2 regions of the Curtobacterium sp. LFS079 genome follow, and region 2 is predicted to be linked to the other one. Evidence: predicted binding sites of a transcription regulator. Region 2 holds the regulator's gene; the other holds the start of a gene.
What was found. Region 2 encodes HspR, which represses chaperone genes until heat shock. Its sites were predicted from a motif close to AAGTTGAGTCNNNNNGACTCAACTT; they were not measured.
Positions count from the first base shown of each region.

Region 1: a site for HspR is predicted at 3,601-3,625, ahead of clpB (ATP-dependent chaperone ClpB). Genes of this name have one in related genera too.

Region 1 covers NZ_JBFPFO010000001.1:45,372-52,453, reverse strand. The annotation lists gene ACNQPB_RS00260 (DUF3073 domain-containing protein) at 1-30, opposite strand, end outside; gene ACNQPB_RS00255 (septum formation family protein) at 236-874, shown strand; gene clpB (ATP-dependent chaperone ClpB) at 877-3,543, opposite strand; gene ACNQPB_RS00245 (YciI family protein) at 3,813-4,151, shown strand; gene ACNQPB_RS00240 (SRPBCC family protein) at 4,243-4,713, shown strand; gene ACNQPB_RS00235 (DUF4031 domain-containing protein) at 4,756-5,625, shown strand; gene ACNQPB_RS00230 (2-phosphosulfolactate phosphatase) at 5,622-6,386, shown strand; gene ACNQPB_RS00225 (DUF1801 domain-containing protein) at 6,383-6,742, opposite strand; gene ACNQPB_RS00220 (YccF domain-containing protein) at 6,754-7,082, opposite strand, start outside.
Region 2 covers NZ_JBFPFO010000007.1:12,805-19,886, forward strand. The annotation lists gene ACNQPB_RS12855 (amidohydrolase) at 1-467, opposite strand, end outside; gene ACNQPB_RS12860 (PaaX family transcriptional regulator C-terminal domain-containing protein) at 868-1,041, shown strand; gene ACNQPB_RS12865 (amino acid permease) at 1,678-3,129, opposite strand; gene ACNQPB_RS12870 (hypothetical protein) at 3,412-3,750, opposite strand; gene ACNQPB_RS12875 (CG0192-related protein) at 3,956-4,588, shown strand; gene ACNQPB_RS12880 (GNAT family N-acetyltransferase) at 4,576-5,085, shown strand; gene ACNQPB_RS12885 (heat shock protein transcriptional repressor HspR) at 5,092-5,508, opposite strand; gene ACNQPB_RS12890 (DnaJ C-terminal domain-containing protein) at 5,518-6,483, opposite strand; gene ACNQPB_RS12895 (nucleotide exchange factor GrpE) at 6,713-7,082, opposite strand, start outside.

The DNA of each region.
Region 1 (7,082 bases), on a different contig from region 2:
AGCTTTTGCCTTTTGACGGCCGCGCCCCATGGCGTGACCCCCTTTTGTACTTGGACCGGAGGTGGTCACCTTGGCGATCGGTGAGGCCCCGGAATGTTTGGTCAATTTGTCGTATGTCTAGATTACATGCTTTCGGCAGCGACTGCGTGCCACCGGGCCTGCCCTTGGCACCCCGGCGGCCCCGCATGAACAACAGCAGGCGGGGGCAGGCAAAACTTGGGTAGAGTCTCCCAAGGTGAGCTTCACACGCACGAAAGGCACGGATTCGGACATGGGCCAGGAAAACCCCTCCCCGGACAACATGGAGGAAGGTCGCGGCGACGCGGTACCCCCCGCCCGGCCTGCTCCGTCGCGCGCCCGGATGGACCTTGCCACGCGGCAGCGCCTGATCATCGGCGGCGTAGTACTGTTCGTGTTGCTGCTGATCATCGCCGTGATTTGGACCCTGGTTTCGGTCCTCGGCAACCGTCCCGAACCGGGCGGCTCCCCCGGCGCCACAGCGTCATCCAGCCGCGGCCCCCTGCCCGCGGACATCGAATCCAGGGACTACCGGGTGGGCGACTGCTTTTCCGACTTCGATTCCAATGCGAGCAAGGGCCACGCCGTCGAATGCACCACGCCGCACTCCGCCCAGCTCGGCGCCGTGTTCAGCTACAAGGCGGACGACAGCTTCCCGGGAAGCAACGCGCTTAGGGACAAAGGCCGCGAAGTCTGCCGCACCGTGATGCTGAACGAGGCTTCCCGGAAATACGTACTGCTCCAGCAGAATGTCTACCCGAGCTCCACCAGCTGGGACAGTGGTGACCGCCGCGTGGACTGCTTCATCGTGGTGGACTCGGGCAACACCCTGAAGGAAAGCGTCCTCCAGAAGTAGGGTTACTTCCGGCGGACCACCAGGCCGCTGCCGGCGGGAGCGCCGCCGTCGGGCCCGGCAAGCGCCTCGAGTCCCTCGATGGTGAGTTCGTCGACGTCGGCCGCGGTGTCCACCAGTACGGTGTCACCATCAGCAATCGCACCGCCCAGGATCTCCTTGGCGAGCCGGTCGCCGATTTCGCGCTGCACGAGCCGGCGCAGCGGCCGCGCACCGTAGGCCGGATCGAAGCCGCTCATCGCCAGCCAGGCCCTGGCGCCGTCGCTGACCTCCAGGGTGAGCCGGCGGCCGCGCAGGCGCTTGGCGAGTTCGTCCACGTGCAACTCCACGATGTCCGCCAGTTCATCCAGGCTCAGCGGATCGAACAGCACGATCTCGTCCAAGCGGTTCAGGAATTCCGGCTTGAAGGACGCCCGCACCACGGACATCACGGCCTCCTGCTTGGCAGCGGCATCCAGGGCCGGGTCCACCAGGAACTGGCTGCCGGAGTTGGACGTCAGCACCAGGATGGTGTTCCGGAAATCGACGGTGCGGCCCTGGCCGTCGGTGAGGCGGCCGTCGTCGAGCACCTGCAGGAGGATGTCGAAGACCTCGGGGTGGGCCTTCTCCACCTCGTCCAGCAGCACCACGGAGTAGGGCCGGCGTCGCACGGCCTCGGTGAGCTGGCCGCCCTCCTCGTAACCGACGTAGCCCGGAGGGGCGCCGACCAGGCGGGCCACCGAGTGCTTCTCGCCGTATTCGGACATGTCGATCCGGACCATGGCGCGTTCATCGTCGAAGAGGAAGTCCGCCAGAGCCTTGGCCAGCTCGGTCTTGCCGACGCCGGTGGGGCCGAGGAACAGGAAGGAGCCCGTGGGCCGGTTGGGATCGGAGATCCCCGCGCGTGCCCGGCGGACGGCGTCGGAGACCGCGGTGACGGCCTTGTGCTGGCCGATCAGCCGCTTGCCGAGCTCTTCCTCCATGTGCAGCAGCTTCTGGGATTCGCCCTGGAGCATGCGTCCGGCGGGAATGCCGGTCCAGGCGGAAATGACCTCGGCGATGTCGTCCGCGGTGACTTCCTCGGCGACCATGAGGTCCGGCTTCGCTCCCCCGCCGGCCACTCGGGCGGACTCCTCCTCGGCAGCCGCGCTCAGCTCGCGTTCGAGTGCGGGCAACTCTCCGTAGAGGATGCGCGACGCCGATTCGAGGTCGCCTTCGCGCTGGTACTTTTCCGCGGCGGAACGCAGTTCATCAATCTTCGCTTTGAGGTCACCCACCCGGTTCAGCCCGGCCTTCTCCGCTTCCCAGCGGGCGTTGAGCGCGGCCAGGGCTTCCTTCTTGTCCGCCATGTCCGCCCGGAGCGCGGCAAGGCGCTCCACGGAGGCGGCGTCGGTTTCGCCCTGGAGGGCGAGCTCTTCCATGGTGAGCCGGTCGACGGAGCGGCGCAGCTGGTCGATTTCCTCCGGCGCGGAGTCGATCTCCATGCGCAGCCTGGAGGCGGCTTCATCCACCAGGTCGATGGCCTTGTCCGGCAGCTGCCGGCCCGAGATGTAGCGGTTGGAGAGCGTCGCGGCAGCCACCAGCGCGGAGTCCGCGATGGCCACCTTGTGGTGCGCCTCGTAGCGCTCCTTGAGCCCGCGCAGGATGCCGATGGTGTCATCCACGCTCGGCTCACCCACGTAGACCTGCTGGAAACGGCGCTCCAGGGCAGGGTCCTTCTCGATGTTCTCGCGGTACTCATCCAGGGTGGTGGCACCGATCAGGCGCAGCTCGCCACGGGCCAGCATGGGCTTGAGCATGTTGCCCGCATCCATCGCGCTCTCGCCGGTGGCGCCGGCGCCCACAACGGTGTGGATCTCGTCGATGAAAGTGACGATCCGGCCTTCGGAGTTCTTGATTTCTTCCAGCACGGCCTTGAGGCGTTCCTCGAATTCACCGCGGTACTTGGCACCGGCCACCATGGAGGCGAGGTCCAATGCGATGAGGGTCTTGCCGCGCAGGCTCTCCGGGACGTCGCCCGCCACGATGCGCTGCGCCAGGCCTTCCACCACGGCGGTCTTGCCTACGCCGGGCTCACCGATCAGCACCGGATTGTTCTTGGTGCGGCGGGAGAGCACCTGGACCACCCGGCGGATTTCGGAATCGCGGCCGATCACAGGGTCCAGCTTGCCCGAACGCGCGACGGCGGTCAGGTCCGTGCCGTATTTTTCGAGCGCCTGGAAGGTGTTTTCCGGGTCCGGCGAGTTCACCTTGCGGTCGCCGCGGACACCCGGCAGGGCGGCGAGCAGCGCTTCATGGGAGGCTCCGGCGTCGCGCAGCAATTTCCCAACGGCGTCATTCCCGGCGGAGAGGCCGAGCAGCAGGTGTTCGGTGGAGACAAAGGAGTCTCCGAGCTTCCCGGCTTCGCTTTCGGCGGCCTTGATGGCTTGCAGCGACGGACGCGAGAGCTGTGCCTGCTGCACCGAGCTGCCCGACGACGACGGCAGCGCCTTGATCGCGGAGCTCGCCTGGACACTCACCGCGTCCGGGTCCGCGCCGGTGGCGCGCAGGAGCGCGACGGCGACGCCCTCGCGCTGGTCCATCAGCGCCTTGAGCAGGTGGGCCGGCTCGAGTTGCGGGTTGCCCGCCGTGGAGGCGTTCATGGCTGCCGCGGAAAGAGCCTCCTGGCTCTTGGTGGTGAATTTGACGTCCAAAAAAGAGCTCCTTTCGGGAAGCTGTGGTCTCAAAAGTTGAGTCAAGTGACCTTTATAAACTTGAGTCTATCACGCTCAACTTTGTTTTACTCCTTCTTGGATCCATGCTTGCCCACCGCGGAACGGCTGTCCAGCGATCTGCCCGACGGCCCTTCCGCCCGGGCAAAAATAGAGTACTGGCCACCCTGCCGGGAGGCTCAGGCAAGTCCTAGGATCAAGCTGTGACCGGAGGGATTTCCCCGACGGCGCGAGGAGAAAAAGGACCTGTCATGGCGAAGTTCGTAATCCTCTACATCGGCTCAATGTCGGCCGAATCGCAAATCGCGGAGAGCACTCCTGAACAAGCCGAAGCCGGCATGAAGGCCTGGACCGACTGGGCCGCCAAGACCGGCGACGCCTTGGTTGACTTCGGCACTCCGCTGGGGACAGGCAAGGAGGTTTCCAGCTCGGGCACCTCGGACACCACCACCGGCGTCGGCGGCTACAGCATTCTCCAGGCCGATGACCTCGACGCCGCAGTGGAACTGGTGAAGGACCACCCCCATTTCATGAGCATGGAGAGTGCGACCATCCAGATCTACCCGGCACTCGACATTCCTGGGATGTAGCTTCAAACCGAGGGTCCGGCCCGTGTGCTGCATCCGGAAACGCAGCGCATGGACCGGACCCAATTCCGATCAAGCGCCGTAACATGTGGCCATGGCTACCTACACCGTTTCCCGGTCCGCCCTCATCCCGGTCCCCGCGTCCGCGATCTTCCCCCTGGTCAACGACTTCCACGAATGGACCAAGTGGTCTCCGTGGGAAGGCATCGACCCGAACCTCAGGCGCAGCTACTCCGGCCCCGAATCGGGCGTCGGCGCCAAGTACGCGTGGAGCGGCAGCGGCAGGGTAGGCGCGGGCAACATGGAGATCGTCGGTTCGGACGAACCTTCCCGGGTCCAGCTCCGCCTGGAGTTCACCAAGCCCTTCAAAGCCGTCAACCCCACCCTCTTCACCTTCGTCCCCGAGGGTGGTGCCACCCGCGTCACCTGGGCGATGACCGGCGAGAACAAGACCCTCCTCTCCAAGGTCTTCGCCCTATTCATGAACATGGACAAAATGGTGGGCAAGGACTTCGAAAAGGGCCTGGCGTCGCTGGGGGTTGAGGCAGCCAAGCGCGCTGGCTGAGGCGCCCCTTGCCGGGTCCTCCGGCGGGGCTACACTTTGGCCATGGCCGTCTACGTCGACCCGCCCCTGTGGCCCGCACACGGGACCGTGTTCTCCCATCTGGTGTCGGACACTTCCCTTGAGGAGCTGCACGCCTTCGCCGCCGCGGCCGGGGTTCCCGAGCGGGCCTTCGACGGAGACCATTACGACGTTCCGGAACGCCGCTACGCGGACCTCGTGGCCGCCGGGGCGATTGCCGTGGAAGCCCGAGTGCTGGTGCGCAAGCTGATTGCCAGCGGCCTGCGGATCCCGGCCCGGCAGCGCAGCAAGGCACTCTCCGTCCCGCTGCTGGAGCGCTGGAACTCGGTCCTCCCGGGACATGAGGAACTCGGTTTCGAACTGCTGGAACGCTGGGGCGAAGACCACCGCAAGTACCACAGCCGCACCCACCTGCTGGCCGTCCTGGAGGCCCTGGACACGTTGACCGAACCGGCCCTGCCCGCCCGCACGGTGGCCCTGGCGGCATGGTTCCACGACGCCGTCTACGAAGGTCTCGCAGGCCAGGACGAGGAAGAATCCGCCGTCCTCGCCGAGAAGCGCCTCACCGAGGCCGGCCTGCCCGCCGGAGACGTCGCCGAGGTCGCCCGTCTGGTCAGGCTCACCGCAACGCATGACCCCGCGCCCGGAGACTATGCCGGTGCCTTGCTCTGCGACGCAGACCTCTCCGTGCTGGGTGCCGAACCGCCGGCGTACGCCCGCTACCTGGCTGATGTCCGGGAAGACTATGCGCACGTCAGCGACGCCGACTTCGCCGCCGGGCGGGCCGCCGTCGTACGCAGCCTTCTGGCACTGGACCCGCTCTTCCACAGCAGCCGCGCCAAAACGCTCTGGCTGGACGCCGCCCACCGCAACCTGCAGGCGGAGCTGCAGTGACCGCCGGGGCCGTGCACCGGCAACAGCCGTACCGGATCAGGTTCGAATGGGGGCTGGACGGCGCCCGCACCATCACTGCCGGGGCGGACCTCGCCGTGGTGGTGGACGTGCTGTCGTTCAGCACCTGCGTTAGCGTCGCCGTCGAGCGCGGCGTCCAGGTCTACCCGTACCGCTGGAAGGACACCGGCGCCGAGGACTTCGCCGTGCACCACCACGCCACCCTGGCGGGACCGCGGAACGGGGGCGGACTGAGCCTGTCGCCGTCGAGCCTGCGCGATACCCCTGGGCTGGAGCGGGTGGTGCTGCCCTCCCCCAACGGCTCGGCCATCTGCCATGAACTGGCCGCCGAGGTGCCGCTGCTGGCGGCCGTGTGCCTGCGCAACGCCGCCGCCACCGCCGACTGGGTGCTGGCCACCCTCCCGGAAGATGCGGTGATCGCCGTGGTTGCGGCCGGCGAGAAATGGCCCGACGGCGGGCTCCGGCCGGCCGTCGAGGACCTGTGGGGTGCCGGTGCGTTCCTGGCCGGGCTGGTTGCGGCCGGGCGCGAAGTCTTCACCCCGGAGGCTTTCTCCCCCGAGGCCCTGACAGCGGCAGCCGCCTTTGACGCGGCCGAACCCGCCCTTCCGGAGCAGCTGCGGGGCTGCTCCAGCGGGCGGGAACTGATCGGGATGGGCTACCCGGACGACGTCGAGATCGCCGCCGGGCTGGACGCCGCCTCCGCGGTGGCCGTGTTCCGGGACGGGGCGTTCAGGCGGGTTTAGGCCTTGCTGCCGATCCAGTTCCGGATGACTGACTCGAGGGCAGGCTTCTTGGCCTCGAAATCCGCGGCGTCCAGGAAGCGGGCAACGCGCGACACGTCGCCGTCGCCCTCTAGCAACCCGGAGCTGTCCTCGATCGCTGCGCCCTGGTGGAACATCAACGTGACGTTCTTCTTTGCCTTCGGGAAAAAGGACGCGATGTTTCCCTTGTACATGAAGGTCGGAGCCTGCCATTTGATGGCTTCGCTGATGCCCGGGTCCACGGACAGGATGAAGGCACGGACGTCCGAAACGAGCTGCCGCTGCGGGTTGTCGTACTTGTCCAGCCAGGCATCAACGTCCGGATTCCTGTTTTCCATGGCGCCCGCCGTTAGCGGTAGTTGCTCGCGAACGGCCGGTTGCTGGGCACGATCTGCTTGCCGAGCGGCATGAGGGACACCGGGATGAGCTTGAGGTTGGCGATGGCCAGCGGGATGCCGATGATTGTGACGGCCATGGCGACGGCCGTGACCACGTGGCCGATCGCGATCCAGATCCCGGCCACCAGCAGCCAGATCACGTTGCCCAGGAGCGTGAACACGTTGCCGGAGCCGGGTTTGTCCACCACAGTCCGGCCGAAGGGCCACAGGGTGTAGGCGGCGATCCGGAAGGACGCGATCCCCCACGGGATGGTGACGATCAGGACGCAGCAGATGATGC
Region 2 (7,082 bases):
CCCTGCGGGAAGGCAACCTGTTCGACGTCGATCACATCGGCCAGCTCTTCGGCGACGCTCGCGACGAGCTCGAGACCGCGCAGCCCGATTTCGGGATCGACGTCGGTATGGGTACGGGCGAGGGTGGTCCCGGCGGCGGCCATCTGCCCGAGCAGCGCGTGCACGCCGTCGCGTGTCGGCAGGCCGAGCTCCGCGCGGCGCCGCTCGCCGTTCGCGATGCGGTCCTCGAGCACTGGCCCCGCAGAATGGGGCACCCAGCCGCGGCCCCAGAGCGTCTTGTCGACGTGGCAATGGGCATCGACCATTCCCGGCAGCGCGAGCGCGCCGGCGCCGTCCTCGCGCACCGCCGCGGCGGCGTCGATGACGCCGGCTGGCTGGATCTGTGCGATGCGCCCGTCCTGCACGAGCAGGTCGACCTGCGGCGCTTCATGTGCCAGCCGCACGCGCTCGATAAGTGTGTCCCGCATCCAAAGCTCCCGCTTCTGTGACGACCGTCAATCTTTCGATACACAGTAGGTGGCTTTGGTATCCCAGCGCAATACCCAAATCACCAAAATCGGAATAATGTCGCCGAAGTGAGGCAGGTTCAGCGCATCGGAAGTCGCCAAAGCATATTGCATGGCATACCAAATGCGGATTGTGACTTGGCGAAGGACTCGACGCAGCCGCGTTCGGCAAGGTGTCCCCGGCGGCTGAAAGGCTGGCAAAACCCCGACCCCGCTGTCGGGTTCAGCGCAAAGTTGGGCCCACCGCCGTCGGGCTCAATGGATCGCCCCGGACCGGGTCCGGGACCAGGCGCGCAGCCGCACCGGGATGCCTTCCGCTACTACATCCCCATGCGGACCCTGTGGCGCCGCTTCCCGCACCGTGATCCGGGATCCGAACCTTCCCCTGGAGTACCTGCCGGACGGTTGGCACGATCCCACCGTCCGGCAGGTACTCAAGGCGGTCCACCGGCTTGCCGCGGCGCACGCCCACGAAGTCATCAGCGGCAGCCTCGACACCGCAGGCAGTACTACCTCGGCCGGCGGAGAACCGTAGACTGTGTCTGTTTCAACGGGATGGACGGACATGAAGCCCAATCTTGCTGTAGCCGTGGGAGCCGGAGCAGCGTTGACCATCATGGGAGCGATTCTGGTCGGCTGCTCTCCCGCACAACAGACGCCTGCGGAAAGCGCGACCACGATTCCCGCGAATCCTCCCGGAACCCTGCCCGCTCAAGGACCACCGAGGGCCCCGAACGGTTCAGCAACCGTCGGCTGCGACCATGCCCGTGCATTGCCCCAAGGGTACAAACCAGGCCCAGAGGACCTGAGTCTTGGTGTGCTGGTCTATCCAGGCTTTGCACACGGGATTGCACAGCAGGCTCCCGAGATTGACGGGCTTCGCTTCTTCAAAGAGGGTGTCCACCTGCCCCGCGGGGCGGCAGCGACCGTGACCGTCGACGCTCCGGCGTCCGCACACATCGGCATCGCGACGGAAGCCGGTCCGAGACAGGGGTACCAGTCAGTCCGGTACCTCGCCTGTGCAAAACCACCCGCGGGTTGGCTTTGGTGGGTTGGAGGTTTCGTCGTCGCTGGCCATGAAAGCGCGTGCGTGCCTGTATCTGTTCGGGTGGACGGAGCCCATGAGGTCCGCCCGCCGTCATACCTCTTGGAACCACCAACTGCTAGATACCTAGTGGGCGTCTTCGAGAGCCACGCTTCTCCCGGCGCCTCCACCGTCGGTTTCTTCGACTATGCCGCCGGCAGGTTCCGGGGTCCGCCGTCGTCCCTTGTTCAGGGCGAAGTAGAGGGCCACGATGCCCAGCGCGAACGGAATCCCGAAAACGAGGGTCATCCGGAAGGCGTCGATGAACAGGGTGGTGACCATGACCGCGACCATCAGCCCGGCACCGGCCCAAGACGCCGCTGGGTACAGGCGCAGCCGGTAGGACAGAGCCTCGCCCCTGCGCTTCGTCACCCCACGGAAGGCCAGGTGCGTCACGAAGATCAGCAGCCATGTGGCCATGGCGCCGAACATCGACAACGCCATCATGAACGTGAAGCCGGATTCCGGATTCAGGGCGTACACGCATGCGGCGACCGCGATGCCTCCGGTGCACAGGATCAGCGCGTTGACCGGGGCGCCGTTCCTGGTGAGCCTGCCGAACGCCGCCGGGGCCTGCCCGGCCCGCGACAGGCTGAACATCATGCGGGTGGAAATGTACAGCTGCGAGTTCATGGCCGAAAGCGCGGCGATGATCACCACCACATTGATCAGGGAGTCGGCGAACGGGATCCCGATCACCTGCATGACGGTGACGAAGGGGCTGTCCCCGGCGAGGATCTGCTGCACGGGGGCGATCGCCAGGATCAGCGCCAGGGTGAGGATGTAGAACAGGAACAGCCGGAACACCGTCACCTTGAAGGCCTTCTTGACGGCGGTTGCCGGGTCCTTGGCCTCGCCCGCGGCAACGGCGATCATCTCCACCGAAAGGTAGCTGAAGATCGCGACGATGACGGCGAACCACATGCCGGAGATTCCGTTGGGGAAGAAGCCGCCGCCGGCGGTATAGTTCTGGATTCCGTAGCTGGGATTGCGGCTGCCGAACACCAGGTAGGCGGCCAGCAGGATGAAGGCCAGGATGGCGAAGACCTTGATGCTGGAGAAGGTGTACTCCAGGGCGCCGAAGGCCTTGACGTTGAACATGTTGACGCCGATCAGTACGGCGGAGAACAGCAGGACCCACAGCAGCGGCGGGACCCCGGGGAACCACAGTTTCATGTAGTCCCCGATGGCCAGCACCTCGGTTCCCACCGCCAGCACGATGCAGGACCAGTAGAGGTACTTCACGAGGAAGCCCGCCAGCGGGGAGATGTAGTGTTCTGCGAACGCTCCGAAGGAGCCGGTGGTGGAATGCGCCACGGTCATCTCGGCGAGCGCGCCCATCAGCATGACGGCGATCAGCCCGCCGATCGCATAGCTCAGCAGCACGCTGGGCCCGGCGAAGGAGATGGCGAACTTGCTTCCGAGGAAAAGCCCGGTTCCGATTGCACCGCCCAAGGCGATCATGGTCAGCTGCGGACTGCTGAGTTCACGCTTGAGTCCGCTTTCACGGATCTTGATCTGGTCGAAGCTGTTTGACACCGTTGTCTCCTTTGTTTGGCTTCGGAAGTTCCTGGACGTCCCCCGCGTCTATCACCCGGCAGGACAGCGATGCCTGGATTTCGGAACCCGCCAGTTACGTTGAGCATATGTGACGATCGTAAAATGATCGACATATGACATGGATCACCGCTACCCGGGACGGAAGCCAACGCGCCCGCCAAGCAGGCGCTTTTCACCCCTTAACGGACAATTCCCCGCCGCACGCGTGCGACGGGGAATTCTCTGTGGGCCGGCGGTTACCGGCTAATAGGCGGCAGGCGCTCAGGCGCCGCTGCAGAGCTGGCTGAACTTCGCGCCGGCCTTCTGGTACTCCTCGGTGAGACCACCGAGTTTCGCCTCGTCCGGGTTCTGCTTGGCGGATTCGTCGGCGTATTCCAGCAGCGCTTTCAGCGACGGCCGGAGTTCATCGGACGCCACGGCCTCGAGAGGGCGCAGGGCGTTGGCGATACGGTTCAGCGCCGCTTTACCCGTTCCGCCGGGGCTCGACACAACAAGGTTGAGGCGCTCGCAGGTTTCCTTCGTGGACAGCTTCGGCGCGGTGCAGGCGGAGGCCGAGACGAGAAGCCCGGCGGCGAGCAGAACAGTGGTGAGTTTTTTCATGGTCCCTCAGTTGTCGGTTTCACTCGATTGTACGCAGACCGGGCACGGGGACCCGAAGCGGAGACCCCGGGTCCGGGCCTCTGGTTCGGCTGCCATTTGCCAAATTCGGCCGGAAAAACCGGCCCAAACCGGCCGGAAGTGGCAGATGGCCGAACCATTCGCGGCGCGGGTCCGGGCCAACGCGCTCTGGCCTAGGCTGGTGCCCATGGCGATCCTGCACAAAGCGACACTGGTTCCTTCCAAGCTCGAACTCATCGCGCAGTACCTGCCGCAGCAGCCATGGTTCGTGCCCGGCGACTCTGCGCAGCCGGCTCTTCTAGGCGCTTACCGATTCGATGACCCAGACGGTGAAGTCGGGATGGAGACCCACCTCGTGTCCCACGGCGGAACCGTCTACCAGGTCCCGCTGAGCTACCGCGGTGCGGAATTGCCCGGGGCCGAAACCTGGCTGGTGGGCACCATGGAACACTCGGTCCTTGGCAAGCGCTGGGTTTACGATGCCTGCGCCGATCCCGTTTACGTCGCTGCCTTGGCAAGCGCAATACTCAGGGGCCAGCGCGAGGCCGAACAGTTCGTTGTGGCCGACGGAAAGCGGGAGCCACGCCCCAGCACGGCCCAGGTCCAAGGCAGCGGAACGCCCGGAACGGCCCTCCCGGCTTTGGAACCGCATGCTCCCGTCACGACGGACCGGGTCACGGTCATCGACGCCGGCGCCCTCCGCCTGGAGATTTTCCGGATGGTGGACCCAGCGCCGCAACCGGGCGAACTCACGCTCAACGGCACATGGACGGGCCAGGAAGTCCCGGTCCAGCTGGCTTCGGCGGAGTGGCGGCACTGATCGTGTCCGTCCTCGAAACTGCCCGGCTCCGCCTGCGGCCCATGACGGACGATGATCTGGATGCAATGTCGGCGATGCTCGGCGACCCCGAGGTGATGCGCTACTACCCCGCCCCGAAAACACGTGCCGAGGCACAGCGCTGGATCGATTGGAACAAGCGCAACTACGCAGGGTACGGTTTTGGGCTCTGGATCATGGAAGACCACGAAGGAAACTTCATCGGCGATTGCGGCCTGACCAAGCAGATCGTGGACGGCACCGAGGAGGTCGAAGTGGGCTACCACGTCATCACCGCCTGCCAGGGCAATGGCTACGCCACTGAAGCCGCCGGGGCGTCCCTCCGCTTCGCGGCCGCCCGGGGCATCAACCGGGTCATAGCCATCATCGATCCCGCGAACATTCCGTCACAGCGGGTGGCGCAAAAGGCCGGACTGCGCCTGGAAAAGGAAGCCATCAAGAATGACAGGGTCCAGCTGATCTTCGCGATCGCCCTGTGACGAACGTCAGTCGCGCGGACGCCAGACCACCACGGCCTGGGACCGCGGACGGGGACGCTGGCCGCGGGCCAGGCTGACGACGTCGCCGGCCGCTCCGGCAGCGAAAATCCGCGCATCCAGGGGATCCCGGCGTCGGGACAGTTCTTCGCTCAGTTCCACCACACGCTGCTGGAGCGCGGCCACCTGGTTCTCCAGCTGCATGATGCGCTTGATCCCCTCCAGCGAGACGCCTTCATGGGAGAGGCGCTGCACTTCGCGCAGGCGGTCGACGTCGCGCTGGGAGTAGCGGCGCGACTTGCCGGGGGCACGGCTGGGCGAGACGATGCCCAGCCGGTCGTACTGGCGCAGCGTTTGCGGGTGCATGTCAGCCAGCTCCGCCGCCACGGAAATGACGAAGATCGGCTGGTTGACGTCGATACCCATGGCGGGCTCCTACAGCCTGGCCTTGGCGGCCAGGTCCTGGCGCGGGTTGGCGTGCGCTGTCGCCTCGGCGAAGGCCTTCACGGCTTCTTCCGCCTCCTTAGGCAGCTTCTGCGGAACGACGACGTCGACCGTCACCAGGAGGTCGCCCTCACCCTTGGAGGTGTGGACGCCGCGGCCCTTGACCCGGAGGGTCCGGCCGGAATTGGTGCCGGCGGGGACGCGGAGCTTCACGTGGCTGCCGTCGAGCGTGGGGACCTCGATCTCGCCGCCGAGCGCGGCTTCGGGGAAGGTGACCGGGACGTGGACGCGGATGTTGTCGCCGTCGCGGATGAAGAAATCATGCGGTGTGACGTTGACCGTGATGATGAGGTCGCCGTTGCCGGCCGCGCCGGGGTTGCCCTTGCCGCGCTGGCGCACCTTCTGGCCGTCCTTGATGCCGGCGGGGATCTTGACGTCGATCACGTTGCCGTTGTTTTCGCGCAGGCTCACCGTGGTGCCCTGGATGGAGCCCTTGAAGGAAATACTGGTGGTGGCGGTGCGGTCCGAGCCCTTCTGCGGGGTGCGCTGGAAGCCTGTCGGGCCGCCGAAACCTCCGCCGAAAAGGTCAGCGAACTCCGGCGGGATGCCGCCGGCGCCGGCGGGCTGGCGGGCTCCGCCGCCGAACAGGCCGCCGAAGAGGTCCTCGAAGCCGCCGTTCGCGGGGCCACCGCGTCCGCCCGCGCCGGGAGCGAAGCGCGCGCCGCCCATGGCCCGGATGGCGTCGTACTGCTGCCGGTCCTCAGGGTTGGAGAGTACCGAGTAGGCCTCGGAAATGTCCTTGAACCGCTTCTCCGCAGCGGCATCCCCGGAGTTGGTGTCGGGGTGGTACTGGCGCGCAAGCTTGCGGTACGCCTTCTTGATATCGGCGTCGGACGCGTCCTTGGCGACACCAAGGATCGCGTAGAAATCCTTCTCAACCCAGTCCTGGCTTGCCAAGTGTGTGTCCTTTCTTAGTGTGGTCGCGGTTGCGCTACGCAGAGCATAGGCCCCCGCCCCTTCGCGTGGGCGGCTTGGTCCTGCGGACCCAAGCCACCCACGCTCCGGAAGGCCCGATGCCACTCCCGGGGCCTATGCTCTGCTTCGCGTTTGCGGTCAGCTCACCTTAGGCGGATCGCGGTTGGCGAGCCAAACGCTTGAGCCGCAGCGGATGAGGAGTCGAGTCGAACTATGCAGGCACCGACACGATGACCTGGGCCGCGCGGAGGACCCGCTCTTTGGAGCGGTATCCCGAGCGCAGCACCTGGCTGACCGTGTCCACCTCGATGTCCTGGCCTGGCTGCTGGATGAGGGCCTCGTGGATGGTGGGGTCGAACTCCACGCCGGTGGCGTCGATCCGTTCCAGTCCGTAGGTCTTCAGCGCGTTTTCCAGCTTGGCTGCGATGGCGGCGAAGGGGCCGTCCTCGAGGTCGCCGTGCTGGCGGGCGGCGTCGATGTCGTCCAGTACCGGAAGCAGGGAGTTCAGGACGCCGATGACGGCCATCTCCCCCGCGACCGCACGGTCGCGCTCGACGCGCTTGCGGTAGTTGACGTACTCG